Regions from separate parts of the Clostridium sulfidigenes genome, predicted to be linked through region 1. Evidence: a T-box and tRNA genes for the amino acid it is inferred to sense, from the RefSeq annotation. Region 1 holds a T-box; the other holds one or more tRNA genes.
The links. The T-box of region 1 lies ahead of trpS (tryptophan--tRNA ligase). A T-box ahead of a tRNA ligase gene usually reads a tRNA of that ligase, here a tRNA-Trp.
Positions count from the first base shown of each region.

Region 2: it encodes a tRNA-Trp, which carries the amino acid that the T-box ahead of trpS (tryptophan--tRNA ligase) is inferred to sense. The anticodon was not compared.

Region 1 is NZ_JBQHQR010000005.1:93,105-116,081, reverse strand. Features, by position in the region: gene ACTNBA_RS07710 (hypothetical protein) at 1-340, opposite strand, end outside; gene ACTNBA_RS07705 (heavy-metal-associated domain-containing protein) at 628-831, opposite strand; gene ACTNBA_RS07700 (heavy metal translocating P-type ATPase) at 1,012-3,447, opposite strand; gene ACTNBA_RS07695 (metal-sensing transcriptional repressor) at 3,461-3,727, opposite strand; gene ACTNBA_RS07690 (ECF transporter S component) at 3,873-4,442, opposite strand; gene ACTNBA_RS07685 (hypothetical protein) at 4,691-4,861, shown strand; gene ACTNBA_RS07680 (peptide chain release factor 3) at 4,901-6,496, opposite strand; gene ACTNBA_RS07675 (hypothetical protein) at 6,787-7,317, opposite strand; gene trpS (tryptophan--tRNA ligase) at 7,702-8,700, opposite strand; T-box leader at 8,768-8,998, opposite strand; gene ACTNBA_RS07665 (hypothetical protein) at 9,267-9,533, shown strand; gene ACTNBA_RS07660 (GH36-type glycosyl hydrolase domain-containing protein) at 9,578-18,193, opposite strand; gene ACTNBA_RS07655 (M18 family aminopeptidase) at 18,488-19,789, opposite strand; gene ACTNBA_RS07650 (cation diffusion facilitator family transporter) at 19,943-21,121, shown strand; gene ACTNBA_RS07645 (PRK06851 family protein) at 21,197-22,285, shown strand; gene ACTNBA_RS07640 (HelD family protein) at 22,332-22,977, opposite strand, start outside.
Region 2 is NZ_JBQHQR010000002.1:369,899-378,699, forward strand. Features, by position in the region: gene ACTNBA_RS03685 (DUF2238 domain-containing protein) at 1-434, shown strand, start outside; gene ACTNBA_RS03690 (MGDG synthase family glycosyltransferase) at 532-1,683, opposite strand; gene ACTNBA_RS03695 (hypothetical protein) at 1,905-2,435, opposite strand; gene ACTNBA_RS03700 (hydrolase) at 2,491-3,162, opposite strand; tRNA gene ACTNBA_RS03705 (tRNA-Trp) at 3,453-3,528, opposite strand; gene ACTNBA_RS03710 (DUF3867 domain-containing protein) at 3,612-4,172, opposite strand; gene ACTNBA_RS03715 (CBS domain-containing protein) at 4,573-5,193, opposite strand; gene ACTNBA_RS03720 (HD-GYP domain-containing protein) at 5,465-6,718, shown strand; gene tsaE (tRNA (adenosine(37)-N6)-threonylcarbamoyltransferase complex ATPase subunit type 1 TsaE) at 6,813-7,271, shown strand; gene tsaB (tRNA (adenosine(37)-N6)-threonylcarbamoyltransferase complex dimerization subunit type 1 TsaB) at 7,268-7,975, shown strand; gene rimI (ribosomal protein S18-alanine N-acetyltransferase) at 7,968-8,414, shown strand; gene ACTNBA_RS03740 (ECF transporter S component) at 8,551-8,801, opposite strand, start outside.

The DNA.
Region 1 (22,977 bases):
CTTTAAATTTTTCTGATAAATATTCTAATTTATTTAGTATTGAACCAAAATCATCTGCATCATTACATATGTCACTCAAAATACCGTCTATAAATATACTTTCCACATCATAGTCTTTAGATATTATGCCACATATAAAACCGTAAAAATCTTTGTAATTATGAATATTAAAGTCTTTAGAACATATAAACCTTATGTTCTTATGAATACGTAGGAGTCCTCTTGTGTCATCATCGATATACACTAGATTTCCTTTTGAGTTACTTACCTTTGAATTAGCTAAATTCATTAATGCTTTTGTTTTCCCAGAGCCTTTTTCTTTACAAAATACTTGAATCATTTTAAACGCCCCCAAACTTTTTAATAAAATACATTAACTTTAATAGTTATATTATATAATATTCAGAATATTTAATCAATAGTTCCTATTAACTTATATATTTCTGTTATTTTAATTATATGTGAATAATTAGTACATTATTATTATTTTATATACATAATAAATTATTCTTAAATATACCTTCTTAAAACCATAAGTAATAAAAATGCCTTAAAGTTTACTTTCATAAAAATCTAGTACACTTTAAGACATTTAATTATTTTTCTGTTATATAATTTATGGTAATTTTATTCTATGCCTACTACATCATATCCTTCTTCTTCTATAGTAGCTTTTAAAACATCATTACTTTCAGTAGCTTCTACTAAAGCATATTTCCCCTCTAAATTAACTTCTACTTCTGAAACTCCAGCTAACTCTTCTAGAGCATTTTTTACGTGAGCTACACAGTTTTTACAGCTCATTCCTTCAATTAATATTTTCTTTTTCATCGCTTTCTCCTCCTAAAATATATATTAGTATGATAATTTAATATTATCATTAAAATTATCAAATGCCTTGAAACCCTGATAAACAGAACAAATAGTTAACTATTTATATAGTTTCCTATTTATATAGCTTAATATTTATATAGCTTAATATTTATATAGTTTCCTATATAAATAGGGATATTAAGCTTTAAATCTTCTAAGCCTTAATGCATTTAATAATACTGATACTGAACTTAGACTCATAGCTCCTGCAGCTATCATAGGATTTAATAATGGGCCACCAAAAATGTGTAATACTCCCATAGCCACCGGTATTCCTAATACGTTATAACCAAAGGCCCAGAATAAATTTTCCTTTATATTTTTAATAGTTGCTTTGCTTAGTTTTATGGCTGATATCACATCCATTAAGTCACTTCTCATAAGAACTATATCTGCTGATTCAATGGCTACATCTGTTCCTGATCCTATTGCTATTCCTATATCAGCCTGGGCAAGAGCTGGAGCATCATTAATACCATCACCAACCATGCCTACTCTATTTCCATCAACTTGAAGCTTTTTCACTTCATTTGCTTTATCCTCTGGTAAAACCTCTGATAATACTATATCTATACCAACTTGTTTTGCAATGGCATCCGCCGTTCTCTTATTATCTCCAGTTATCATAGCTACTTTTATACCCATTTTATGCAGACTTTCTATGGCATTTTTACTACTTGCTTTAACAGTATCTGCTACAGCTATAATTCCAGCAGCATTTCCATCTATAGCTATATACATTGGTGTTTTTCCCTCTGAAGCTAATCTATTAGAAGTTTCATCTAAACTTGAAATATTAATATTTTTTTCTATCATAAGTTTTTTATTTCCTAGAAGAATAGATTTTTTATCTATTTCTACTTCTATACCGTGTCCTGGAATAGCATTAAATTTATCGATTACTTTAAGGATCAACCCTTTTTCCTCTGCATCTTTGACAATGGCTTCACCAAGTGGATGCTCTGATCCCTTCTCTGCACTAGCTGCTAAAATTAGAATTTCTTCCTCTGATTCACCATTAGTTATAATATCTGTAACCTTAGGTTTTCCCTCTGTTATAGTTCCTGTTTTATCAAATACTATGGTTTTTAATTTATAAGTAGTCTCTAATGGTTCTCCACCTTTAATTAAAACACCATTTTCAGCACCCTTTCCTGTTCCCACCATAATGGCAGTTGGAGTAGCAAGACCTAAAGCACATGGGCAGGCAATAACCAGTACTGCAATAAATATAGTAAGAGAAAATATAGGTGTTTCACCAGCAATCAACCAACCCACTGAAGCAATTATAGCAAGACCTATAACTACAGGTACAAAGTAGGCTGATATAACATCTGCTAGTTTAGCAATAGGTGCTTTTGAACCTTGAGCATCTTCTACTAGCTTAACTATTTGCGCAAGAGCAGTATCTCTACCAACTCTAGTGGCCTTATACTTAATAAATCCTGTTTTATTAATACTAGCCCCTATTACACTACTTCCTATAGATTTTTCAACAGGTATGCTCTCTCCTGTAAGCATTGATTCATCTATAGATGTATTTCCTTCTATAACTTCTCCATCTACTGGCAACTTTTCACCTGGTTTAACTAGTACTATATCCCCAACTATAACCTCTTCTACAGGTACTACAATTTCTTTGTTATCTCTAATTATAGTTGCTGTTTTAGGAGCTAACCCCATTAAAGCCTTTATAGCTTGAGAGGTTTTACCTTTAGATACCGCTTCTAAATATTTACCTAAGGTTATTAAGGTTAGTATTACTGCAGCAGATTCAAAATATAGATGCATTGCATACTCATGATTCCCTTGCATTATTTTATATATAGCAAATATACCGTATATAAAAGCAGCCAAAGTTCCTATGGATATTAGTGAGTCCATATTAGGACTTAGTTTAATTAAATTTTTAAGTCCTACCTTATAAAACTTATATCCAGCTATCATTACTGGTAAGGTTAGTATCAACTGAATTAATGCAAAGTTTAGCGGATTAGCCATAGGATCTATTATAGATGGAAGATGCATCCCTACCATGTGACCCATTGTTATAATTAGTAGTGGAACTGTAAAAATTAGGGAAGATATGAACCTTGTAAGTAATTTACTAGCTTCACTTTTTTCCTCTCCTTGTTTTTCCTTATCTTTTACTTCCTCTTTAATTAACTTATACCCAGCTTTATCTACTGCTGCTTTTATATCACCATAGGATATCTCATCTTCATTCACTTTAATAGTAAGCTTCTCTGTGGCAAAATTTACTGCAGCATTTTCTACTCCATCTAGTTTTCTAGTTACTCTTTCTACTCTATTAGCACAGGCAGAACAAGTCATTCCTTCTATTTTAAAATTGTAGGTTTTTACATTTTTCTTTACGCCATATCCGGCTTTAACTACAGCTTCCTCAATCATTTGAGAATTTAAATTTTCCTTATTAAAATCTACAGTTAAAGTTTCTGTAGCAAAATTTACATTTGCTTTTTCAACCCCCTCTAACTTACTAATTGCTCTCTCTACTCTATTGGCACAAGCAGAACAAGTCATTCCTTCTATTTTAAATGATTTATTATCCATGTTTTCACCTTCTTTATTTTGTAATTATCTTTTCTAATATATTATTTATTTCCACAATCTTTTCATCCATATTATTATTTATTGCTGCATCCTTAACACAATGATTTAAGTGGCCTTTTAGAATTTCTAAGTTTGATTTCTTTAATAAAGCTTGTGATGCTAAGATTTGATTAGAAATATCGATACAATACCTCCCATCTTCTATCATTTTGATAATCCCATCTATCTGACCCCTTGCTGTTTTTAACAATTGCAAAGCTTTTTTTCTTTCTTCACTCATCATTTACCTCCCCTCCCCCCTCAGGGGGTATATCTACATAATAGTACTCCATTTATATATTGTCAATAGGTTAATTTTTTATTTAAATTTAGTTTGCCCCAAAATATAAAAAAATAAAGCACCACCTTTAGTGATGCTCTATCTATTATAAATATTTAGCTAAATATTTTTTTAACGGTATGGAAAGTGGTAATGCTATAGCAATTCCCCCTGCTACTTGAAGTATATTAGCTGGTATATCCTTTAAAGCCACTATAAATCCTTGTCCAATAGTTGGTATTCCATATACAAAGTGATTTAAGCAACCTCCAGCAAAAAAATATCCAAAAATCATAACTATTCCGGCTACAATGAATGCAAATAAGTTATTCCAAAATTTATCTCCTTGATAATCACCTCTATAGGCTATAGCTCCTGCTATATATGCCATAACTCCTTTTATAATAAAGGTAAATGGCGCCCATATATAGTATGGAGAAAACAAATCAAAAAATGTCATACCTATAGCAGCAGCCACAGCTCCTCTTTTTTTTCCTAGTAAGATGGCACATAAAAATAGTACTGCATCACCTATATGTAAAACTGCATTATCTCCCACTGGTATAGCTATAACTGCAGTTGCTATATATGTTAACGCTGCCATAAGTCCTATTTGAACTATTTCAATAATTCTAAAACTATTTCTCGATGCTTTTATTGATGCCTTTTCTTTCATTTTAAGTCCCCCTTTATGATTATGCAATATTGTACCCATACAACAAATTTAGTATCCATACAATTAAATTATACATTAAATCTAAAGAATTTCAACCTTATTTTTTAATATAAAAGAATAATATTAAATATTTTACACAAAATAATTTTAACTTTGACTTTCAGATCTTATAATCCTATATATTTTTGAGAAAATAGTCAAAAGATCTAACTTATTACTTTACTTGGATGTAGAAAGGATTGACATATATGATGTATCTTCGTTGGTTTGGTAGCTTTTTACTATTAGTAGTTTTAATTGGTTTATTTTTTGTTATGGGAGGAAATTTAATTAATTTAATAATTGCAGTAGCTCTTCTAACTATTGCCATGGACTACATAGAAGAATACCTAACTGTAAAAAATAAATTTAATAGTTAAATAAAAAAATTCCTCAAAGAAACTTGAGGAATTTTTCTATTATTCACCTTTACTAATATTAGATAAAACTAAGCCCTTATTGTGATCTAGTGCCCAACTAATACCCCAATCATTTTGGAATATAAGTAAGTCTCTATCTTTAATATCCTTAACAACTTTAGAATCACTTGTTAAACTTAAATCATCAACTTTACCTTCTAAAGCTTCAATCCATCTAATATTTCTATATGGAAGCATATCCATTTTTATATCTACATTATATTCATTTTTTAATCTAAATTCTAAAACTTCAAATTGAAGAACTCCTACAACTCCTACTATAATTTGTTCTGTTCCTATGTGAAGCTCTTTAAATACTTGAATTGCTCCCTCTTGAGCTATCTGTGTTACACCCTTTATAAACTGTTTTCTCTTCATAGTATCTACAGTTCTAACCCTTGCAAAGTGTTCTGGTGCGAAGGTTGGAATTCCTTCAAACTTAAACTTCTTGCTTGGTGAACAAAGGGTATCACCTATACTAAATATACCTGGGTCAAATACTCCTATAATATCTCCAGCATAAGCATTATCAACAATTTCTCTATCTTGAGCTAAAAATTGTTGAGGTTGTGCTAGCTTTATTTTATTTCCACCTTGAACATGATAAACTTCCATACCTTTTTCAAATTGACCTGAACATATTCTCATAAAAGCAATTCTATCTCTATGAGCCTTATTCATATTAGCTTGAATTTTAAATACAAAAGCAGAAAAGTTATCATCTGTTGCCTCTATCTTTCCTATATCAGAATTTCTTCCTAATGGGGCTGTAGTTAACTTTAAGAAGTTCTCTAAAAATGGTTCTACACCAAAATTAGTTAAAGCACTACCGAAAAATACAGGGGTAAGTTCTCCAACTCTCACCTTTTCTTCATCAAAGGCATCTCCAGCTATATCTAATAATTCTATGTCCTCAAGTAATTTTTCATATAGACTATCGGTTATAGCCTCTCTAGCTGCTGATTCATCCTCTAAATCTATAACAGTCTCACTTACTTCTAACTGTCCATGATCTCCAGCTTTAAAAATATGAACTTGTTTATTATTTCTATCATAAACACCTTTAAAGTGCATACCTGTACCTATAGGCCAGTTTATTGGATATGATTTTATACCCAATTCATTTTCTATCTCTTCCATAAGTTCAAAAGGGTCTCTTGTTTCTCTATCCATCTTATTTACAAAAGTAAATATTGGAATATCTCTCATACTACAAACATGAAATAGCTTTCTAGTTTGATCCTCTACCCCTTTTGCTCCATCAATAACCATTACTGCACTATCTGCAGCCATAAGTGTTCTATATGTATCTTCACTAAAGTCCTGGTGTCCTGGAGTATCTAATATGTTTATACAATATCCCTCATATCCAAACTGCATTACTGAAGATGTAACAGAGATTCCTCTCTTCTTCTCAATTTCCATCCAGTCAGAAACAGCATGCTTAGATGTCTTTCTTGCTTTAACAGATCCTGCTAGTCTTATTGCTCCCCCATATAAAAGTAATTTTTCAGTAAGTGTAGTTTTACCTGCATCTGGGTGGGAAATTATAGCAAAGGTTCTTCTCTTCTCTATCTCCTTTATATAATCACTCATTACCTTAACTCCTTTATTTAAATTTAAAATTATCTTCAATTTATATAGTATCTCTTTTTAGCACATTTTATATAATACCATATTAATTAATATAAACACAAATATTATTAATGTTTTTATGTATATCACATTTAAAATTAATACTAAAATTTTAGTTTAAATATCATACTAAATTTATCATTTTCAATTTAATTATACCAAAATAAAGCAGTAAGATATTTGTATCTTACTGCCATTGTAATAAATATTAAAATAATAAAATATAATTCCACAAATATATAATTATAATTTTAGTGTGCATATTGACTTAATAAGCCACTATAAACAACTTGTCCCTTTTCTATTCCATCGAAATCCTCTGGTTTCACTAAAGAAACATCTTTATCAAAGTTTATGATTTTGCCTTCTTTTAGTACGTAAGCCACAAATTGTGAGCATAAAAAATGATATCTTCTTTGATAAGGAATGTGTAACATTATAGCTAAAATTCCTAAAAAATTATATTTATATCTATCATGTTCACTTTCAAATCGATCTATAATCTCTTTAACTTCATTATATTCATCTTCTGTAACACTTAATTCATAAACTCTACAGGATGTCCTTTTATATAGTTTAAATATTCCTCCATCAATTTGTTCTCTAACAAAACCAGCATGAAGTGGAAAATATATTTTTCTTCTTCCAAAGCTATATAATTGCTTTAATTCTTTATCTAAGGCTATAGATGTATGATTATAATTATATCTAGTATATAGCTTTATAGCTCTTGAAAAAAAAGTTCCTGTCTGTGTCAATACAACATAGATTTTTCTATCCACTTAATCACCCCAATTATTATTATTATAATAATGTATTAATTCATTATAAATTAAATTATTTAATAAGTATACTATATTTAAAAAATATACTATAGATATATTATAATTTAAAAACCTTACAATTTCATTAAGAAATTATTACAATTTATATATTTTTCCTTTATTTCATTTTAACCATATATGATAATCCAATCTTTTGTTCCTTTGAAAAAGAGGATACTTCTTAAGATTTTACAAAGGATATACATAGACAAGCTCCTACTATCTTAACCATAAATACTGATGTAGTAACAGATATTAACTTCAAAAAAATTAAAAGGTACTTTATATAAACTATTATTTATTAGTTTATATAAAGTACCTTTAGTATTAATACTGATAATATTAATACTGAACTAATCCTATTTTCTTTTGCATCTTTCTTAAAGTCTTTGTAGCTACATAATTTGCCTTTTCCGCCCCAGCTTTGAAGATTTCTTCTAGCTTACCTTTATTATCTAAAAGCTCTTTAACTCTCTTTTGAACTGGTTCAAGCTCCTTAACTACAGCCTCTGCTACATCTAATTTAAATTGGGCATAACCTTGACCCTTATATCTTTCTTCTATTTCTTCCATAGATATATCTTCAATAGTGCTTAAAATTGTCATTAAATTTTTAACTCCTGGTTGTTCATCACAGAATTTAACTTCTCCTACACTATCAGTTACAGCTCTGGATATTTTTTTTCTTATGACTTCTGGTGGATCTAATATTAAGATATATCCATTAGGATTTTCTTCCGACTTAGACATCTTCTTTTCTGGATTTTGAAGGTCCATTATTTTTGCTCCAGCCTTGCCTACGTATGGTTCAGGTATTTTAAAGGTTGGACTGTATAATTTATTAAATCTGTCAGCTATATCTCTAGCTAATTCTAAATGCTGTACTTGATCTATTCCAACTGGCACTACATCTGTTTGATATAATAATACATCAGCAGCCATTATAACTGGATAACTAAATAATCCTGCCCCTATACTTTCTCCACTATTTTTAGATTTATCCTTATACTGAGTCATTCTACTTAGTTCTCCCATATAACTATGGCAAGTTAAAAGCCACGCAGCTTCAGAATGAGCTGGTACATGAGATTGTACGAATAGAGTATTTTTTTCTGTATCTATTCCTGCAGCAATATAAATTGCTAGTACTTCTAAAGTTCTCTTTCTAAGTTCAGCTGGTATCTGTCTTACTGTAATTGCATGCAAATCTGCAATAAAGAAATAACATTCATATTCATTTTGTAGTTTCACCCAATTTTTTATAGCTCCTAAATAATTTCCTAGTGTTAAATCCCCAGAAGGCTTAATTCCACTTAACATAACTTTTTTCTTATCTTCCATGTTTTTTCTCCTTTCAATCCGTAAAATTATTCCATTTAATTGTAAATAAAAACCCTATGGAATAAATCCATAGGGCATAAATCACGCGGTACCACCTATTTTGAGATAATAAAACCTCACCTCTTTCAGATACAAACATATCCTAGCTCTATAACGTGAGCATCCGTGCTAGGCTACTTTAAATTCACCCAACATCTCAGCGACCCATTCATATCAAGCATAATTGCGATAATCTCACCATCTATCGCTCTCTGAAAATCTGTTTTTAATACTACTTACTTCGCCTCACCGATCAATTAATAATAAAGTTGTTTAATATTACATTAAAGTTATTATAATTCTAATATTATATTATGTCAATATTAGAAATTGTTATTCTATTTTTTAGTTTATCTATTTTTAACCTTACCATATAATTATTTTTATTTAAATTAGAATTATATAAAAGCCCATAAATTTCTAGTATTTATTTACTGTATTGAAGCAAACTAAACATATTAAATACATTTTAGTATTTTAATATAATTTAAAAATATATCACCACTTACTTTAAGGAGGTATTTTATATGGATTCAAAAAACAATTCTAGTAAGTCTAATGGTGCAAAACCTTATGGTCCTAATGAAAGAGACTTTTTAGATGCTAGTACCAAACCTGTAAAAGCACATTCTCTTGAAGACTATGTACTGCTTCCAAATCATGTTGTAGATCCAATTGTGGCAAACAACATCTCTAATGCAGAATTTGATTATACCTATAACGAGGAATCGGATCTTCTAGGTTTTGAAGATCAACCCTTAGCATCAATAAATAAAAACACTCCAACTAAATAGTAAAAAATATAGGAATTGCTTTAATGGCAATTCCTATATTTTTATTAAATATTTACTTTTACTTCATGTTCTCCATCAGAGGTAACAGGTATTATATCTCCTTCTATAACATTTCCATCTAAAGTTATGGTAGAATTACCACTTCTAATTACTTTGATATGATATACAGCATTTCCATATACATAGTCTATAGAGTATTCTTTAAAGTCTTTAGGTACACATGGTTTAATTTTAAACCCTTTTCCTTCTATTAATCTAAAGCCCAATATGTGTTCTAATGCGATAGTATACATCCAACCTGAGCTTCCAGTATACCAACTCCATCCGCCTCTTCCTTCATGAGGTTCCACCGAATATATATCTGCAGCCATAACATAAGGCTCTGTCTTAAATACATTTGCTTCCTCTATGTTTAAACTATGATTTATAGGATTTAGCATGGAATATATGTTATATGCTTCTTCTCCTCTTCCTAGTTTTGCAAGAGCTAAAGCTACCCACGCAACTCCATGGGTATATTGTCCTCCATTTTCCCTTACTCCAGGTACATATCCTTTTATATATCCTGGTTTTAAATCTGATTTATCAAAAGGTGGGCTAAGTAGTAATATAATTTTTTCTTTAGGCTTTACTAAATATTTTTCTAAATAACTCATAGCTATATTAGCTCTTTCCTTATCTCCTGCTTCTGATATTACAGACCAACATTGTGATAGGGCATCTATTTTACATTCCTGATTTTCATGAGATCCTAGTGGAGTGCCATCATCAAAGTAAGCACGTTTATACCAACTTCCATCCCATCCATGAATCTCTAGATTTTCTTTAATAAAATCCATAGTCTTAATATATTTTTCATAATTATCCTCATCCCTTTTATATATGCATAGATCCTTAAAATCTTTTAATATAGCATATAGGAACCAGCCAAGCCAGATACTCTCTCCCTTACCCTTATTTCCTACAGTGCTCATTCCATCATTCCAATCTCCACTTCCCATGAGAGGAATATTATGGGAACCAAACTTTAAGCTTCTATTTATAGCTCTTATACAGTGATTGTATAAGGACTCTTTTAAATCTGATTTTGATGATACATTATACCTTTCATCTTCTCCTTCTCTTAAAGGCTCATCCCTTAAATATCCAATCTCTTCATCTAAAATCTTATAATCTCCAGTGGTTTTAACATATATACAAGTAACATAAGGTAACCATAATAAATCATCACTAAATCTAGTTCTTATTCCACTATTTACAACTGGATGCCACCAATGTTGCACATCTCCTTCTTCAAATTGTCTAGTAGCACTATAAAGAATTTGATTTCTAGCAATTTCAGGTTGTATATAAATCATTGGAATGGAGTCTTGTAATTGATCTCTAAATCCATAAGCTCCTCCACATTGATAAAATGCTGTTCTTGAAAATAATCTACAACTGATAGTTTCATAAGGAAGCCAACCATTAATCATGAAATCTAAAGCTTTATCCTCTGTTTTTATCTTTATCTTAGTTAAAAGCCTTTCCCAATAGCCTTTTACCATTTCTAACTCTTTTTCAACTCTAGTTATATCTGAAAACTCTTCAAGGGAATTTTGAATTCCTTCAATACTGTCTTCTGCTCCTAATACAATTACCAGTGATTTTTCTTCATTAGCTCCTAAACTTAAGTAAACTTTCTCACTAAGTACTGGTTCTAATCCTGAACCACACCTTCCTGATAAGCTTATAGTGTTCTGTTCAGATAAAGAATCCATATATTCTTTACTTACAATAAAATCTCTTTCATCTCCACTAAAACTTTCATTTTTTCCTCCACTTATTTTTAAATAAACATGACTAGATGAAAAATCACTACTATATGGATTGATTCCATATATGTATTTGTTTTCTTTATCTATTACAGTGTAAATCTTCTTATAATTGTTTTCTCTTAAATCTCCTAGACACAATCTTGCAATATAAGTAATTCCTATATTTCTCTCCTTATCTACTAAGTTATTTAAGCTAACCTTAATAAGTTTTGCACTTCTCTCCTTTGAAGGAAACACAGTAATTTCCCCCAGTATTCCACTTTTACAATGAGTAAATTTGGAATATCCAAATCCATGAGTTATTACATACTCCCCTTTATCTCTTATTGGTTCAGGAGTTATTGACCAAAGTTTATCCCCTTCTTCTAGGTATAAAACTTCACTAGGGGTATCTTCAATGAAATCATTGTTCCACGGAGTAATTTTAAATTCTCTACTATTTTTGTACCAAGTATAGCTACTACCAGACTCACTTATATTAAATCCAAATCTATTATTATTGGCTATAACATTTATCCAAGGAGCAGGTGTAGACATTCCATCCTTTAGTATAATTGTATATTCTCCCTCATTATTAAAACCTCCATATCCATTAAAAAAGCTTAACTCTGGAATTTCTAATTTAGGGATATTGCTATCACTATAACTTAAATTAGCTTCTTTTAGTTCACTCATTTCCCATATATACTTTCTTGAGTCATATGGGTAATCTTCATTTTCCATGGCTTTTTCAATTTGTTTTAATAAAGGCCCTTCTGATCCGTCTACGATTATTGCTGCAATAGAATAAAGCAAATTCAAATCTTCTTTAGACATTTTTTCATTACTAATTATAAATATGCCACCGGAAGTATTTTCTCGTCCATTTAAAGAGCTATTCAATATTATTCTTTTTATTGCATTATCTAGAGGCTTTTCATAGCTTATTTCCTCTTCATTAATGACTACAATATCAAACTTTAATCCCTTTTCTTCTAAATATCCATGGCAATTTATAAGCTGTCTTAAAATATCACTTTCCTTTTCCTTGTTAATAGTTAACAATACAATAGGTAAATCTCCTGAAATTCCGTATGCCCAGAGATTTCTTTGACTTCTACTTAGATTAATTAAGTTATTTATTCTCTTTGTATAACTAAAGTTATTAAATAATATACTACTTGCAAACCGCTCATAAATAATCCCTTGTGTTGGTTTTATTCCTTTATTAATAAGACTTTCTTCTACACTTAAAGCAGATCTTAGGATACTTTCCTCTAGAATATTAATATCTTGATAATTTCTTGACTTATTTAATACATCCTCCTTAGAGTTTCCTGTAATTGTTATATATTTTACAGATTTGCTTTCACCTTTAGGAATTTTTATTATTCTCTTAATTGCAATTATAGGATCTAATACATTGCCTACATTATTTTTTAAAGGTTCATTTTCTTCTAAAACTATAGGATTTTCTTTTGAATGATTTCTTCCTATAAAACTTAGCCTTGCCGTATCATACTCTGTTTTAAATTCCTCTTCACTTAGTGTACTTTCAAGAGTATATATGTCCCTGTCTTTTTCGCTACGAGGTCTGCGTTTTGCAAGTATTCCACTTAATTCATCTATATACTCTGTAGTAATAAATAAATTCCCAAAAGTAGGATGTGCTATATCTCCACTGTATCCTTGTAAAACTACTTCACTATAGCTAATAACTTCTATGATTTTTTCTTCACTACCATTATTTTTTATATCAATAGTTCTAATTTCACAATTATCTTCAGGAATTACTTGAACTATAGTATTTATTTCTAGATCTCTCCAGTATTTTATGAATTCTGCCTTATACAAATAGAAATTAACTTCGTATTTATCTCCTTGCTCTTTACAAGGTTCATAAGTAGAAGATGTATATTCATTAGAATTAGTGTCTTTAATATAAAAAAACTTTCCCCAACTACTACGAATCAAATCTTCTTTCCATCTATATACCATTACATTTTTAAACTTAGAGTAGCCACCACCAGCCGTATTTAATAAGATGTTATAATTTTTATTCCCAAGAAGTATGGTTTGGGGATACTTACTTTCTCCAAATTTAAATGTTCTATGGATGGAATATTGCCTTTGCACTTCTTTCACTTCTTGTGAATTATCTTCTTTTCTATCATAGACCACATTCTTACTTATTTTCTCTTGAAGCAATATTTCCACAGCTCTAATCATGGGAATTCTATGAAATCTTCTTTGAATAATATTATTATTCATCACATTATCTAAAGCCAATAAACTCATTCCTAGATGATGTATCATATAACATTTCACTAATTCAAACTTTTTATTTTTTATCCTTTTATCTGTATAATCTATAGCTTCATAAAATCCATATCTTCCATAACATTCAAGTTTTAAGAGACTTCTTATATTTGCCATAGACTTAGGTATATTTTCCATAAGCCCCATAATAGTAGAATATGGTGATACTACTAACTCTTCTTCTAATCCTCTTTTTATACCAATTTTAGGTACACCGAAGGCTTTGTATTGATAGTTTAAATCTACATCAAATTTATAGTAGGCACTTTCTGAAATACCAAAAGGCACCTTCCTCTTATCTCCATATCTTATTTGACCTTCCATTACAGACCTATAAGTTTCATCTAACATAGAATTCCTATAATTTTTCATTAAAATCCTTGGCATAAAGTATTCAAACATGGTTCCACTCCAGCTAGCCAATCCTTTTCTACCATACATTAAAGTTAAGGATCTATTTAAAGCAAACCAATGAGATGTTGGAACTATCCCCTTAGCCACTGCAATAAAACTTGTTGTTCTAGCTTCTGATGCCAATAAGTCATAGTAATTACTACTTAATGATTCATTGTCTACATCATAGCCTATATGAAATAACTTTCTTTCATCATTATACAAAAACTTAAAATCTGTATTACCTATAATTCTATTTAGTTCAGCTTCAATTTTTGTAAATTGTTTTAATAGTGTTCCTACTCTTTCTTTACATAAATCTATATTCTTATTTATTCTTTCTAATTGAAATTCATTTAAATTATTAGATATAAAATTAAACCCTTTTATAATATCATATATATGCCCTAAACTATCACTACTAATAATTCTAATTATATTTTCATGCTTGCTTCTAGGTAATAGATTTATATCATCTATGAATGGAAATAAAAATTTAATTTCACTTAAATAGCCTTTAATATTATCTAATAGTTTTTTATTCCAATAAGCACTATCTACATTTTCTATACCTTCCTGTACAATATCTTCAAAGTTATTTAATATATTATAAAAAGTTAATATATCTTTTCCTTCTCTTTTTATTCTTTCAATAACATTAAGGTACATATATTTTTTTCTTTCATCTTCTAGCTCTTCCATGGCAAGATAAACAGTATCCTCTATGCCCTCAACACTATTATTAAAGTAAGGTGTGTTTCTTAATTCTTTTAGTGCTTCTTCTATGGTGTATAAATAAGATACTAGATTTCCACTATCTACTGTAGATACATACTTAGGTAATAGTGGACTAAGTGTCTCAACATCATACCAATTATAAAAATGCCCTTTACAGGTTTCTAGTCTTTTCAAAGTATCTATAGTTTTACCTAAGTTTTCTATACCTTTAGCTGTCCCAATGTACCCCATATCTATAGCAACAATGTTAGAAATTAAAGTCATACCAATATTAGTAGGAGAAGTTCTCATAGCTAATCCTCTATATGGTTCTTCCTGATAATTATCCCCGCCAAGATAGTTAGTATCCTCAGTGACAAAGTCTTCAAAATACGCCCAAATCCTTCTAGTTAACCTTTTTAAAACCTTATTATCGTCTTCACTTAATTTTACTGTTTCATCATTAATATTCTGACCTATAATATAAGCTATTATTGGACTAATAACCCATATAATACAACTTGGTATCATTACATAAAAGGTATCCAAGCCACTTCTCCATGCTACCACCATAATACATAAAGCTATTACTATCTCTTGCCACATGTATTTAAAATAACTTATAAAGTCTTTTCCTGAAGACCTTTCTGCTTCCTCAGCCGTTTGCCATTGTAATAAGTTTTTTTTACTTATTATTAATCTGTATAGTGTTCTTATAATGGCATCTACCATTAAATATGTTTTAAAAGGAAGAAAAGTATATATAAAAAATACTTGCTTTAAAGCCATTTGGAAATTCTGAACTTTTCCACTTAGACTTATTCCATTTATAGGCGAAACTATATTTTCTGACATATTAAATAGAATAGGTGTTATTAAAGCAATGAAAGCTGACATATACCACTTATCTATACCATCAGGAAGGATTCCTGCTAAAGAGCAAAGTAATAAAATTAACATAGAAGGAGCCATCAAGCTTCTTCTTAAATTATCTATCATCTTCCACTTAGATAATCTATTTAATTTATTTTTCTTTAATACGTATGGTAATAGTTGCCAATCACCTCTTACCCATCTATGAAGTCTTTTACAACTTGCAATAAAGTTAGAAGGATACCCATCTACTAACTCCACATCTGTAAGCAAAGCCGTTCTTGCCAAAGATCCTTCTAATAAATCATGACTTAGAACTTGATTTTCTTCAATTACTCCATGAGTTACCTTTGTAAATACATCCACATCATATATGGCCTTACCAGTAAAAATACCCTCTCCAAATAAGTCTTGATATACATCAGATATTGCAAATGTATATATATCAATACCTGCTTCTCCTGAGAATACTTTAGAAAAATAAGTTTTATTAGCACTTTCTAAATCTATACCAACTTTAGGTTGTATTACTCCATAACCTCTCCAAACAGTTCCATCTTCCTTTGTATAAGCTCTATTTAACGGGTGAAGCATTGCTCCAATTAAAATCTTTGCTGATTCTCTTGGAAGTATGGTATCTCCGTCTAAAGTTATAACATACTTTACTTTAAAAAGTTTTTCCACACCTTCACTTAAAACACTATAAGTGGTATTTTTATCTCCTCTTATAAACTTATTAAACTCTTCTAGTTTTCCTCTTTTTCGCTCCCAACCTAGCCACTTATTCTCCTTTTCATTAAACCTTCTATGTCTGCATAAAAAGAAAAAACGACCACTATCTTCATTATACTTTGTATTTAACTTATTAATTTCTTCTAAACAAAATTTAGATATCACTTCGTCTTCTGCTTCTTTTTCTCTATGACTATCTATAAAATCTCCCAAGATAGCAAAATATAGATTTTCATCATTATTTCCTAAATAATAAGTTTCTAAATTACTCATTAAACTTTTAGCTTTCTCTATACTTTCTATTAGAGTAGGAACTACTACACAGGTGATTCCTTCTTTAGGAATTCTATCGGATATATTAATTTTAGGTAATACATTAGGTGTGCTTAAATTAGTAATACTCCAATTTAAGATGGATACCACAACCTCACTGAGCGGTATAATAGTAACTATTCCAGATAAAATATATTTAGATATTGATATATTTGTATCATTTATATAGCTCCAAGTTATAAATCCTCCCGATAGTATGGCTGTAAGAATAACAATAGTTCCTATATAAATACCAACAGCTCTTCCCTTTATCATATTTTTTAACTTTTCAAATCCTTTAAAATCAATATTCAAAATATGATTTAGCTTTTCTCTACCACTATCAGTTAGATAATATCCCACATGATTTTCAAATTCTTTATCATTATTTACTTCTGCACACTGTAGTACTTTTCTAGCAACAAATGTCTCAGAAATTTTATTTTGTCTAGCTATTTTTTCTAAAACATGTCTATAATAGTCCTTGGAATAAAAATCCATAGTACTATAAACCATAGCAGGATCTTTACTTAATATTTCTTCTACTTTATTGCTAATATTAAATACTTCTTCCCAATTTATATTATCTAAATTTCTTAAGCCATTAATGCTACTACTAATGGCTGTAGAATAGATACCATCACTTTTATTAGAATCTATAATAATCTTATCTAAAGTAATTTCATTTTCGCTTAATTTATCTTCTATCCATAAATTTAATTCATCGTAATATACTCCATTATCTCTTAAAACTCTTATTAATGCATCCGCAAAGTATTCTGTAAACTTAATATTGTTCTCAGATATGAAATCCATAGCTCTCTTCATATTTTCTTCATTATAATACTTAATAATCCTATCAGCTAATCTTTCTCCTCTATGTCTATCATTAGCTTTATCCACTATCAATACTGAGCTTTTTCCTATTATCTCTAAATAGGCTATTTTAAGCATTATAGGTAAAGCCCATAATTCTCCCATGGTTAATATGGTTGTTTCTTGATATCTTTTTAAAAACTTATTAATATTATCCCTAGTTAGCTTATCCCTATAAATTCCCAATATTTCTCTTGATACAGCATAAATTCTAGGATATCCTTTTAATGCTCCACTTTTTAGTATAGGTAGTGATTTTAAATATTTCTTTGATAAATGTTTTTTTATAAATTTATACTCTTTTTCAATAACATAGATATTATCTAATATCCATTGTGTTCCTTTTATCTTGAAATACTCTCTATTTTCATCCACTTTAAACAAATTATGGCACTCCAATATATTATTAAAATGCTTATCTAAATTGGAAATTAAATCATTCCTACTTATTTTTTCAATTTCTCTATGGTCTCTGGCTATATCATCAATAGCATCTTCCAATTTTTCTTTATTTTCTGCTAAAAAACTATTGTCACTAATCTTAATATAGGCTCTTCTCTTATTTCTATTTTTGATTACGTACATAAGAAGAACTATACTTAGTATAAGTATTAAATTTACTAAAATAAATATGTGCTCCATGGTGCTATCCCCTTTCAATGATGCTCAACTATTATTATTACCAAATTAACTTAAATCTATAATAGTAAATATTTTTCTATCCTATGGATTAGCTTTCTCCTATAGCTAAATAAAAGCCATCTAAGAAAAGCAACTTTATATCTTACTTATCTTAAATGGCTTCTTTATATATGCTATTGTGAACTACCTTTAGTTAATCCTCTATAACTACCTGGTTGCACATTAAATTTTACTTCTTTCCCATGACTAGTTTCAATAATTGTTCCTTTGTTACAAGGAGTTTCTATAATTATATTATATTTTGTAAAACTCTATAAAGGATTTTGCTACATAACTATGATCCTTAACTCCTGCAAACTCTCTTATAGAATGCATAGCAAGGGTTGGATTTCCAATATCTACAGAACGTATATTCAAATGGGTTGAAGAAATTGGTCCTATGGTTGAACCACCTCTTAAGTCTGAACGATTTACAAACTTTTGTACTGGTACCTCTGCTTTATTACAAATAGATTCATATACAGCAGAAGAATCTGAATCACTAGTATATGCACAATTCGCATTTATCTTTATAACAGGACCTTTATTTACAATTGGTCTATTAGTCGGATCTGCCTTTTCTGGACTATTAGGATGAACTGCGTGAGCATTATCTGCCGAAATAATAAAGGATCTGCTAAGTGCTCTAAAGAACTCTTCTCTCCCTTTTCCAAGACAAAGAGCAATTCTTTCTAAAATATTTGCTAACATATCAGAATCGGCTCCTTGTTTTGTAGAGCTTCCAACTTCTTCATTATCAAAACATACCATTACATTTATACCCTCAGTTATTGGAGCTTCTTTTAGTGCTTCAATTCCAGCATGAACCATTTGAAGGTCATCTAATCTACCTGAAGATATAAATTCATCTTTTAATCCAACAATACATCCCTTTTCAAATTCATAAAGGAATAAATCAAAATCTATAATATCCTCTTTATTTACCTTCATTTCCTCAGCTAATATGTTTATTAATGCATTATCCTTTTCTAATTCTTCAGTTACCATTGCAAGTAGTGGAAGTGTATCTTTTTGTGGATTTAATTCTCCTCCAGAATTAGCTTCCCTATTCATATGAATTGCTAAGCTAGGTATTATTAATATTGGTTTCTTTATGTTAACTAACCTTAACTCTGGATTAAGTAAATTTTCACCTTTTAAAGCAACTCTTCCTGCTACAGCTAGTGGTCTATCCATCCATGTACTTCTTATTAAACCACCATAAACTTCAGTATTTAATTTAATATAATTATTTTCTGATATAATTTCACTATTTGGTTTTATTCTAAATGTAGGTGAATCTGTATGAGCACCTATAATTTTAAATCCATGGTTCTCAACCTCACCATTACCTACAGTAAATGCAATTAATGCAGAACCATTTTTAGTAGTATAATATTTACCACCCTTTTCTAATATCCATTTATCCTCTTCCTTTAATTCCTTAAAATCACAACCTTCAAGAGAATCTTTAACATTTTTCACTGCATGAAAAGCAGTAGGGCTTTCATACAAAAAATCTATAAGTTTTTTAGCAAACTTCAATTCTTTTGACATAATTAATCCCCTCCTTAAAACGAAATACTAGTAATAGTATACCAAACTTTTACTACATTTCCTATGAATTTTGTGATTTTCCCTAATTTATAACATGTTCTCGTGTTATACTATAGTTATGAGAAAAAATATATTGATAAAGAGGTGTAATAATTGATTTCTCAAAAACTTATAACAAAATTTATTAAAAATAGTGAAGATATAAAAAATAAGAAAGTCAGAGAACGTTATGGATATCTTGGTGGAGTTGTTGGTATTTTAGTAAATCTAGTTTTATTTTTAATTAAAATCACTGCTGGACTTTTAGTTAATAGTATTGCTGTAATTGCTGATGCTTTTAATAATCTCTCCGATGTTGGTGCTTCATTAGTAACCATCTTTGGCTTTAAACTTTCAAGCAAACCAGCGGATAAAGAACATCCCTTTGGACATGGACGAATTGAGTACATTTCTGGTCTTATAGTTGCATTTTTAGTAATATTAGTTGGCTTTGAATTCATAAAAAGCTCTTTTGAGAGAATTAAAAATCCTGTTCCTGTAGAATTTTCACTACTTCCATTTATTCTTTTAATCATATCTATATCATTTAAAGTATGGTTAAGTAGGTTCTATAGAGGTATAGGTAACAAAATAAATTCTTCCGCTCTTAAAGCTTCTTCTGTAGACTCAATAAGTGATGTAATATCTTCTTCTACTGTAGTTATATCACTACTAATCTCAAAATTCACATCACTTCCTATAGACGGATATATTGGTTTAGTTGTTTCCTTAGTAATTCTTTATGCAGGATATAACCTAATTAAAGATACTTTAAACCCATTACTTGGAGTTGCTCCTGATAATGATTTAGTAGAAGATATTCAAAAAATGTTATTATCCTATGAACATATAGATGGTGTTCATGACTTGCTAGTTCATAATTATGGTCCTGGAAGAATAATTGCTTCTATTCACGCTGAAGTTCCTCTTGATATTTCTGTTGTTGCTGCTCATGAGGTTATAGATAGAGCTGAAAAGGAAATTTCTTCTGAACTGGGTATATATCTGCTAATTCATATGGATCCAGTAACTACAAAGGATGAAGAGATTCTTAGTGCAAAAAGAGAATTGGAAGAAGTTTTAAATAAAATTCCTCATATATCTTCTTTTCATGATTTTAGAGTAGTAGGTGAAGGTGACTATAAAAACCTAATATTTGATGTAGTAGTTAAGGATGATTTTATAATAACTAAAGAATCAGAACTTAAATTACAAAAACAAATAAATGAGGAAATTAAGAAAGTTTCTCCAAATCACAACGCAATAATTACCGTAGATGCATCTTTTATCTAATTAATTTGAATTTTCATTAACCATTTTTAACTTATATAATATTATGATAGTGTAGAAATCATTGGAGGATTAATTATGACTGGAATATCCACTCACTATTTTTTAGGTGGCAATACCGGAAAAGGCTTTTACTCTCACTTTAATTATATTATTTCCCAAAAGGATGCAACTAGAATTATTTGCTTAAAGGGAGGTCCTGGTACAGGAAAATCTTCCCTTATGAAAAAAATTGGAAAACACTACATTGATAGAGGATATGATGTAGAATTTCATCATTGTTCTTCTGATAGTGATTCTTTAGATGGAGTTCTAATTAAAGAATTAAAAGTAGCTATGCTTGATGGTACATCTCCCCATATGATAGACCCTATTACTCCTGGTGCTGTAGATGATATAGTAAATATGGGAATATGTTTAAAAGAAGAGAACTTTGAGAACATAAAATTTAACATTCTAGCTGTAAATGAAGAAATTGGAAATTCCTTTAGAAGAGCTTACAGATTTTTTGCTGCGGCTAAATCTATTTATGATGATTGGTATACCTTTAATAATGAAGCTTTAAATCTTTATGAACTTAATATTTTAAAAGAAAATTTGAAGAATAGAATTCTTCCTAATACATTCTCATCATTGGGTAAAAAACGCCACTTATTTGCAACAGGATTTACTCCAAAGGGAGTTATAACTTATATTCATAATATAGTAAAAGACATGTCCAGTGTTTATGTACTTAAGGGCTCTCCTGGAACTGGCAAAACTCGTGTTCTTGAATATATTGCAGATGAAGCTACTCGAAGGGGTCTAGATGTAGAGATTCTACACACTCCACTAAATCCTGAAAAAATTGAACATTTATTAATTCCTGAATTAAAGGTTGCTCTAGTAACATCAAATGAAATTACCAAAATAGAATTTCATGGCGAGGAGTATGATATGGATAGTCTATTAGATGCAAATTATATTGAAAAAAAACAAGATGATATAGATGATGTTTCTTCCATTTTTTACATCCTACTTCAAAAAGGTCTTGATTGTATAAAAACAGCTAAAGATTTACATGATGAATTAGAGGAATTCTATGTTCCTAATATGGATTTTAATAAGGCCGACCAAATATATGAAGAAGTATTAAATAAAATTCAAGGATATGAAGATAGCTTATAATATATTAAAAATAAAAAGTAATAGCACCCTGTGATGCTATTACTTTTTATTTCTTAATAACTATTAAATTATGAAGTGCTCTTGTACACATTATATACATTAGATTGTCCTTGTATCTTTCTTGGATGTCCTCTTCAATTATAATAGCTCCATCAAATTCTAAGCCTTTTGCATAATAACTAGGCATAATCATAGTTCCCTCAGCAATATGAAGATTCTCTTTATCTATAAGCTTTAATGAAATATCTTCTTTTAACAAATCATATATATACTTAGATTGAGATAAATTTTTAGTTATAATAGCTATATTTTCAAGATTTTTTTTCTTTAAGCTAGTTGCTAGCTCTATAATATATTCTTTTATCTCTTTCTCATCCTTTACTAGTATCTCATTAACAGAATCTCCAGTTCTAACCATAGGTACTATGGAAATATCATCTATATACATATTACTATATTCCATGATTTCTTTAGTTGAACGATAACTTTTATTTAACTTAAACATTTCAACTGAATCCTCACTAAATATATCTTTAATACTACTTAAAGAAGAATTATTTTCAATAGGTATTAATTGCTGATTACTATCTCCAACTATAGTCATAGATTTAGTATTTACAAGTTCTTTTAACACTATAAATTGTAGTGGTGAATAATCTTGAGCCTCGTCGATTACTAAATGTTTAATTTCT
Region 2 (8,801 bases), on a different contig from region 1:
ACTTCTTATTGCAATTCTTTATATTTTTAGCTCTACTCTTAGGCCGGATGTACAATATGTACTCAATACTACCTTGGTGGGACATATTTCTTCATTTTGCTTCAGGGGCTCTTTTAGGGTTTTTATCTTTAATAATTTTAAAACCTCTTATAGGTGAAAATAATCTCAAAACCCTTCCCCCATTATTCATAGGGATATATATATTACTCTTTACTATTTCTGGAGCTGCACTGTGGGAGTTCTGGGAATTTGCAGGAGATCAACTATTGGGGTTTGATTCTCAACTTAATAGTCTTACGGATACTATGACAGATATGATAAGTGGTTCTTTAAGTGGTGTTATATTATCTATAATGGGATTTTTACACATTAAAAATGGTTCATTTGAGTTTTTGGATAAATTTATTAATGCCATTAAAAAATCTCATAAATAAACCTAAAGACTCGTATTATAAAGTCAAATTCTAAATATTCCCATTATAAGATTAAAAGACCAAGGTCTTAAAAACCTTGGTCTTAATTATTTAAGTTTTATGCAATTTCTGAATTACATTCAGCTTCATTTTCTTTCATTAATCTTCTTATAAGTTCTAGTAACTCATTTGTTGAATTTGATTTATCAAAAGTCATACAGTTTTCTTTAATTTCTCTTAATTTGTTTTTGTCCTTAATCAAAGCCTCTATAGCTTCAGTACAATTATCACCTCTGCCTATAGATATGGACATGCCATGATCTAATAGAAACTTTGCATTTGCTTCTTCTTGTCCAGGTATTGCATCAAAGGTAATTAAAGGAAGATTTGCTGCTAACGCTTCTGATACTGTAAGCCCTCCTGGTTTAGTAATTAAGACGTCTGCTAAGTTCATATATCTATGAACTTCATTCGTAAACTTAATAAGCTTTGTCTGTTTTTTACTAAACTTAATCTGTTCCTTAATTTTATTATATAGTCTTTTATTATTACCCGTTAGAATTACAATTTGAAAATCCATAGGAATATTATTTATATTCTTATAGATTTTTTCTATATTATATACTCCGAAGCTTCCAGCCATCACTAACACGGTCATTTTACTTTCGCTTAATCCCAGCTCATCTAACAGTATTTTTTTATCATCTTCATCTTGATGAAAAAAACCATCATATACAGGGATTCCATAAGGATGAACTTTTTCTGGAGGAACTCCTCTATCTATCATACCTTCTACCATGTCTTCACATGCTACACAATATTCATCTACATTAGGTTTTATCCACGTTTTATGTGGTGCATAATCAGTCATTATACATATTGATGGCACCTTTATACTTCTATTTCCCTTTAATATAGAAATCATTTCTGTAGGAAAAGGATGAGTAGTTATGATTACATCTGGAGCAAATCCTTCTATTAAGGGTATTAATTTTTTCGAAAATAAATAAATTAACTTTGTTACTAAACATGTTAAAACCCCAGACTTGTCCGTTAAACTATATATATTTTTATATAAGGAATTTAAATACTTTGCCAGTACTATATATCCCTTAGTTACGATTTTATTTATAAATGGATTAACATACTCTAAGGTATCCACTACTTTTACTTTAGCACCTAACTCATTTTCTAAAATATATGATTCTAAAGCCTTTGATGCTTTTAAATGTCCTCCACCAGTAGATGCAGATAAAATAAGAATATTCATATTTACAATCCTCTCTCTATTTACTTCACATGGTCTTATGTAGTAAATTTAACTATTCTATTTTACCACACCTATTATGCTTTAGTCCAATTAATTAAATCTAACATAATCCATTTAAAATCATAAACATTTCATATACTTTTATTATCAAATACAAATTTGATAATCCATTCGTAGTAACACTGTCTTAGAATAAAATATATTCACTATAAATATTTATATTACTTATACTTTTCTATAGATAGTTCTAACACTACGGATAAAATGTTCTTTTCTATTGTATTTAAAACTTCTATCAATGTATCTACACAAGTTTCTACTTTTTCAGAAGTAGTACCGTAGTTTTCTCTATCTTTTAATTCTACTACTATTGTTTGGCATAACTTAAGTACATTTTGTGCATATTCATTTATCTTTTTGTCATTAATATAACCATTTACAAATTTATAATTATTTATAATCTCTTCAAATTCTATTATAAATTCGTCTCTATAATAGCTTTCTACGTTTATCCAATTAGGTATTGTGTTATTTTTAATTTTATCTCCAAAGACTTTAATTTTTTTATTTAGTTCAAATAGCTCCTTATAACTTTTTATTTTATCGTTATTAATATCTATAGCACGTTCTTTCTTAGATTTTTTTCTCTCTTCCATAATTAGTTTTCTCATAATTAATAGAGATATACCTCCACCAAATGCTGCAGATATTAATGGAACTATTATTCCTAACATCCAAGTTGCCTTGTCCATAAATAAATCACCTCAAATATAATATTCGTTGCAAATATTACATTTCTGAATGAAATTAGTCTTCATATCTTTTTCTATGTTTAATCATTATTTCATTTAATATATCACTAGTACTTTGTGGTGTATATGTTATAGCATTAGCCCCAGCAATTATAGTTTCACGTATGCTCTCATCTGTAGGACCTCCTGTTGCTATAATAGGTACATCTGGATACTTACTTCTTATATGTCTAACAATATTCGCAGTTTCTTTAGCTCCTGATACATTAAGTATAGTTGCTCCTGCTGCTATTCTTCCATCTATATCATCTTTTTCTGAAACAACGGTAACTAATATTGGTAAATCTATAGTTTCTCTCATCCCTGCAATAACATCATTGCCTATAGATGAATTAACTACAACCCCCATAGCTCCCTTAAATTCAGCATCCAATGCTAGATTTATTACCCTTTTACCTGTAGTAATAGATCCACCTACCCCACAAAATACTGGGATATCTGATGCTAGTAATAGTGCTTCAGTTATTCTGGGTTGAGGCGTAAATGGATATACTGCAATAACAGCATCTGCATTAGTATTTCTTATAACTGCTACATCAGTTGAAAACACTAAAGATTTAATTCTTTTCCCAAATATAACAATTCCAGTAGCGTCCCTAATAACCTTAGGTAACTCAATCATATGACTTCTTAGTAAACCTTTAAATTCTGGCACACGTTTTTCCATAAAATTTCTCCCTTCACCATATAAAGCTATGTCCTCTCTAAAAACATAGCTTAAATCACGCCTCACATAGATAACTTTAACTTATATATATAAACTTAAAATGTGATTAATAACTTATTTTATTTTCTTAACTTACAGATTATATCACAGGTTTATTACTTCCTCAATAAATTTATTTAATTATTTTTATGGAATTATACGGTACATTTTTACTCTCTTTATCTATGTAAAAATAAGATAAAAGAAAACAATAAAAAAACCTAGCGATTACTAAAATCACTAGGTTTCTATGGCAGGGGCACGAGGACTTGAACCCGGAACCAACGGTTTTGGAGACCGCTACTCTACCAATTGAGCTATACCCCTTCGTTACTCGTTTATTATATTATATAATAAACATAAATGCAAGAGGTTTTATATAAATTATTCAACATATTCTTAAGTCAATACTAGTATAAATAAGTGGAAGTATTCTCACATATTGAAATATTTAGCATCTTATTATTCATTACCTTTTTATAGGAACATAAAAATTCATTTAACTCATTATCAGTTAAATCTATTTTCCCAAAACTTTTTAATATAACATTCTCATCTTGAAGCATTAACTCTAAATCATTCTTATCATTCTTAATGCTATATGAAGTTACACTTTTTACTTTAAGCTTTCCTTTATACTTTTCTTGAAACCCAACCATTTTTCTTGCATCTTCATACTCAATACCTAATCCACTTAGAGGATTTTCTACACCCATAGACTTCATTTGGCTTTCTACATCTTCAGTCGAAATTCCATACCTCTCCATGACCTTATTCTGGATATTCATAAATTTCTCTTGAGATATATTATTTTCCTTCATATACTTAAATATTTCTCTGCTCATTTCCGACATAGATAGCTTTCCTTGAGCCATTGAATAATACATAGAATATATGTAATCCTCAAATTTATCTACATCTTTATCTGTGGCCTTATTTTTCAGTTCATTAAAATCTATTACATCACTAATTTTAATCAGCTCCTTGAATACAATATTTCTTTCATCACATTATTTATTTTATCCCATTAATTTTTATTTTAGTATCTTATTCTTTATTAAATCTAATTTCTAATCGCTTTTATTCCCCATAATCATAGAATATTGAAAATAAAAGTGTCACGAATCTACTTAAGTATAACTCAGGTTAAAAGATGATAAACAGAGCTCCTTACTCCCACTTTAAAGAAGATGAGAGTATTAGAGCTGGTAGTCATCGGATAAATTTAAGAAATATGTTTGTAAATCAGTATATTATAAAAGTATTCAAATTACTACTATATTAATTATGTATTTAAAATATATTAATCTTTTCTTAATATATAGTTATGTACTGTTGAGTATGTAGTTCACCTACATACTCAACGATATGCTACTGTATCTTGAATCCAGCTTCTTTCACCTTCTCAAGAATTTCGTCCATATTGTCTGTGCTTAATCTTATTACTATCTCTTTAACTTCTGTTATGCTCTTAGGATCAACAACTACAAAGCTTATAATTTGCCCTTTGTTTTCAGTAATTATTTTTGATAGTTTAGATATTTGTCCAGGTATATCATAAGCAATTACAGCTAATCGTTTACCTTTATTTAATCCAAACAATTCTGTAAATTGATGAAAAATACCGTGATGTGTTACTATTCCTTGCATTTCTCCATTTTTATTTATTACTGGTACAAAGGAAACACTTTTAGTTTCTAGGAAATGTGCAGCCTCTTCAATTTCATTAAAAGGAGTTATTGATGGTACATCAGTTCTCATTACATTTTCAACTAGAAAATCTGATAGTAAACACTGTCTCTCTATAGATTTTTCATAGTAGTATGTGTATATTTGCTCTTTTGAAATTACTCCACAGAATTTATCTCCTTCTACTACTGGTATGGATAAAAACTTATTTTCTTCCATTACCTTAAGAGCTTCTCCTATGGTTACCTTTGGTGTTACAGTTATTAACTTTTCTCTAGATAACATCAAATTATTTACAAACATAATTTATCCTCCTCTACTTATTTGTTATTCTATATTATACCTTATTTTAGTATACTATGTTAGTATTTTAATATATTTCATTATTAATATATTAAATATATTTTGATTATTGCATCAATTATCACTATTTTACGTATCCAAAATATAATACGTAAAATATATAGATTTGTTTACTTAAATATAAATTTACTTTTACAATATTTAGTACCATTCCACTGCCAAATATGCTAAAATTTTTTATATAGATAAATGGTATGCTTTGGAGGACAAAATGAATATTAGTATAAAGAATATAGTTTCTGCTCTATCATTATCCTTGGATCTTACAGACAATGATTGGGGTAAATTTGAGGATGTTATAAACCCAACACATGCTAAAGATATTTCAAATAAGCAATTTTCTAATCATTCTAGATGCACCTCATATATAGCCTTAGAAATTGCTCAAACTATGAAGCTAGATGAAAATTCTTACTATAATTTATATATTGCTTGTATGATTCATGATATTGGAACTCAAAATATATTTGATGAGTCTCACACCTCAAAATGGTATATAAAAAAGCATTGCATTGCTGGCTCTGAAATGATTCAACGTATTCCATCCTTAATACAAGTATATGATATAATACGTTATCATCATGAAAATTATGATGGTAGTGGGTGCTTAAAATTAAAAAGTTCACTAATTCCTATAGAAGCTCAAATTCTGAGAATAGCTGATTTAATTGAAATCCAGGTAGATTATTCTAAACCTTACCATATCCAAAAGGATATTCTTATTGATTGGGTAAAGCTACACAATGAAACTTTATTTTCACCACAGGTTGTAAAAGCTTTTCTCATGATAGCTGACAAAGAAGAGTTTTGGCTAAACCTTATAAATTTACCTAATATGAATTTCATCCTTGATAATATAATACCGGAGAAAGATATTTTTATCTCTCTATCGGAATTTGAAGCAATTGCTGATGTATTTGCAAGCATTATTGATAATAAAAGTTCTTTTACTGCAGAACATTCTAAAGAAATTGCTACTTTAGCTTATAATGTTTCTAAGCATTTAGGCTATACTGAGGAAAAATGTCTTAAAATGAAAATTGCAGGATTACTTCACGATATCGGAAAACTAGCTATTCCCATCAGCATATTGGACAAGGATGGTCCTTTAACAGAAGAAGAATATTCTATTATCAAATCTCATACCTACTATACTAAATTAATTCTAGATAAAATAGACCACATATCTGATATTAGTTTATGGGCTTCTAGTCATCATGAAAAATTAAATGGTAAAGGCTATCCACGAAGACTTAAGGCTGAAGACCTTAGTGAAGAATGCCGCATTATTGGAGTATGTGATATATATCAATCTTTAACTGCTGATAGGCCCTATAGAAAAGGCATGTATATGTATGAAGCATTTAATATATTAGATGATATGGTAAATAGAAACTTAATTTGTGGTAATGCAGTAAGACATTTTAAAAACACTTTAATATCTCGGGTAGAAAAGAAAACTTAATTTAATTATTATACAGTTATTTAATGAAAAGTAATTTTACTATTTGCTTTTCATTTTTTTTCTTTTAGGCTAAAATATTAATGAGGTGAATCATATGGAATTTATAGTTAGTAATGTTGATGAATTAGATTCCCTAGGTATACAGCTAGGAAAAATGTGTAAAGAAAATGATATTTTATGCCTTATAGGTGATCTTGGTACTGGTAAGACTCATCTTACCAAAGGAATTGCAAAAGGTCTTAGCATAGATGAATGTATAACTAGTCCTACCTTTACAATTGTTAATGAATATGAAGGTAGATTAAAATTGTATCATTTTGATGTGTATAGAGTAAATGATCCCGATGAGATTGCTGCCATCGGCTTTGATGAATATATATTTGGAAATGGAGTTAGCGTCATTGAATGGGCTAACTATATCGAAGATTTAATACCAGAAGAAAGTTTAACTATAAACATAGCTAAACTTCCAGACTTAGGTGAAACCTATAGAAAGATTACTCTTTCCTATACTAATGATAGATATAATTATATAAAGGAGTTGAAGCTATGAAGATTTTATCCTTAGATTCTGCAACCGAATGTGCAACTGCGGCTATTATTGATAGCGATAAGATATTAGGGGAAACTATTATAAATTATAAAAAACAGCACTCTATAATTATGATGCCTATGATAGATAACCTTTTAAAAAATTGTGGTTTATCCATATCAGATATAGAAGGCTTTGTAGTTTCTAGTGGCCCTGGTTCTTTTACTGGTCTTAGAATCGGTATGTCCACTATAAAAGGTCTTGTGCAAGCAACTAATAAACCCTTTGTGTCTATAAATTCTTTAGATGGACTTGCAAATAATCTCTTTAATATCCAAGGTATTATTTGTCCTATAATTGATGCGTTGAGGGGTAATGTATATACTAATTTCTATAAATTTGAAAATAATAATTTAGTAGTCTTAGGTGAGCCTGAATTATTATCAATGGAAGATGTAATAAATAAATGCTCAGGATTTAATGAGCCTATTACTTTTATAGGTGATGGTACATCAAAATTTAAGGATGCCATATCAACTTCTCTACCTAATGCTTCCATAGCACCTAGTCATATCAATGTGACAAAGGCATCTTCTATAGGCTACTTAGGCTATCTTAGATTAATAAACAATGAAGGTGATAATGTACTTAGTAGTTCACCTGTATATCTTAGACTTTGCCAAGCCGAGCGTGAATATGAAGAAAAGGTAAAAAATCATGACTGATGTAACTATTGAAAGATTGAGTTCCCTTAATATATTAGGAGTTAAAGAAATTTCTGACCTAAGCTTCTCAAGCCCTTGGTCTCTCCTATCTATGGAAAAAGAACTAATTAATAAAAACGCTGTCTATATAGTTGTAAAGTTAGGTAATAAAGTTGTAGCCTTCGGTGGAATGTGGGTTGTCTTTGATGAAGGTCATATAACCAATATAGCAGTTCATCCCGATTATAGAAGAAATAATTTTGGAGATGTGGTAGTAGAAAACCTCATTACAATTGCTAAGGATATAAATATTGTTTCTATGACTCTAGAGGTTAGAGCCTCTAATATAGCTGCAATAAATCTTTATAAAAAACACCATTTTTCTGTAGAAGGTATAAGGAAAAACTATTATCAACATCCAAAAGAAGATGGATACATTATGTGGAACCACAACATATAGGTGGTATATATTAAAATTTTAAAGACGATAAAAGAATTTTTCTTTTATCGTCTTTTTGTAAATTATCTTTATATATTTTAATTTTAACTTCAACTTATTTTTTAAATTGTTAAAGATATGATTTAGTACATTTTTATTAGGCACCTTTTTTCATAGCTTGTTCAGCTAAAACATTCTCTCTATTTAGTAGTGGTGATATTCTCTTATAAGATACGAAGGTTATAAGAGATACTATGGCCCCTTTTATAATATTAAAAGGAGTTATTCCTAGAACAATTATTCCTGTTAAGCTAGAAATATTAGAGTTTCCTGCTGCTGATGCTCCTATAACATTAGCCATGCCACCCATTATTGTAGCATATAATGGAATTAGTATAAAGTAATTAA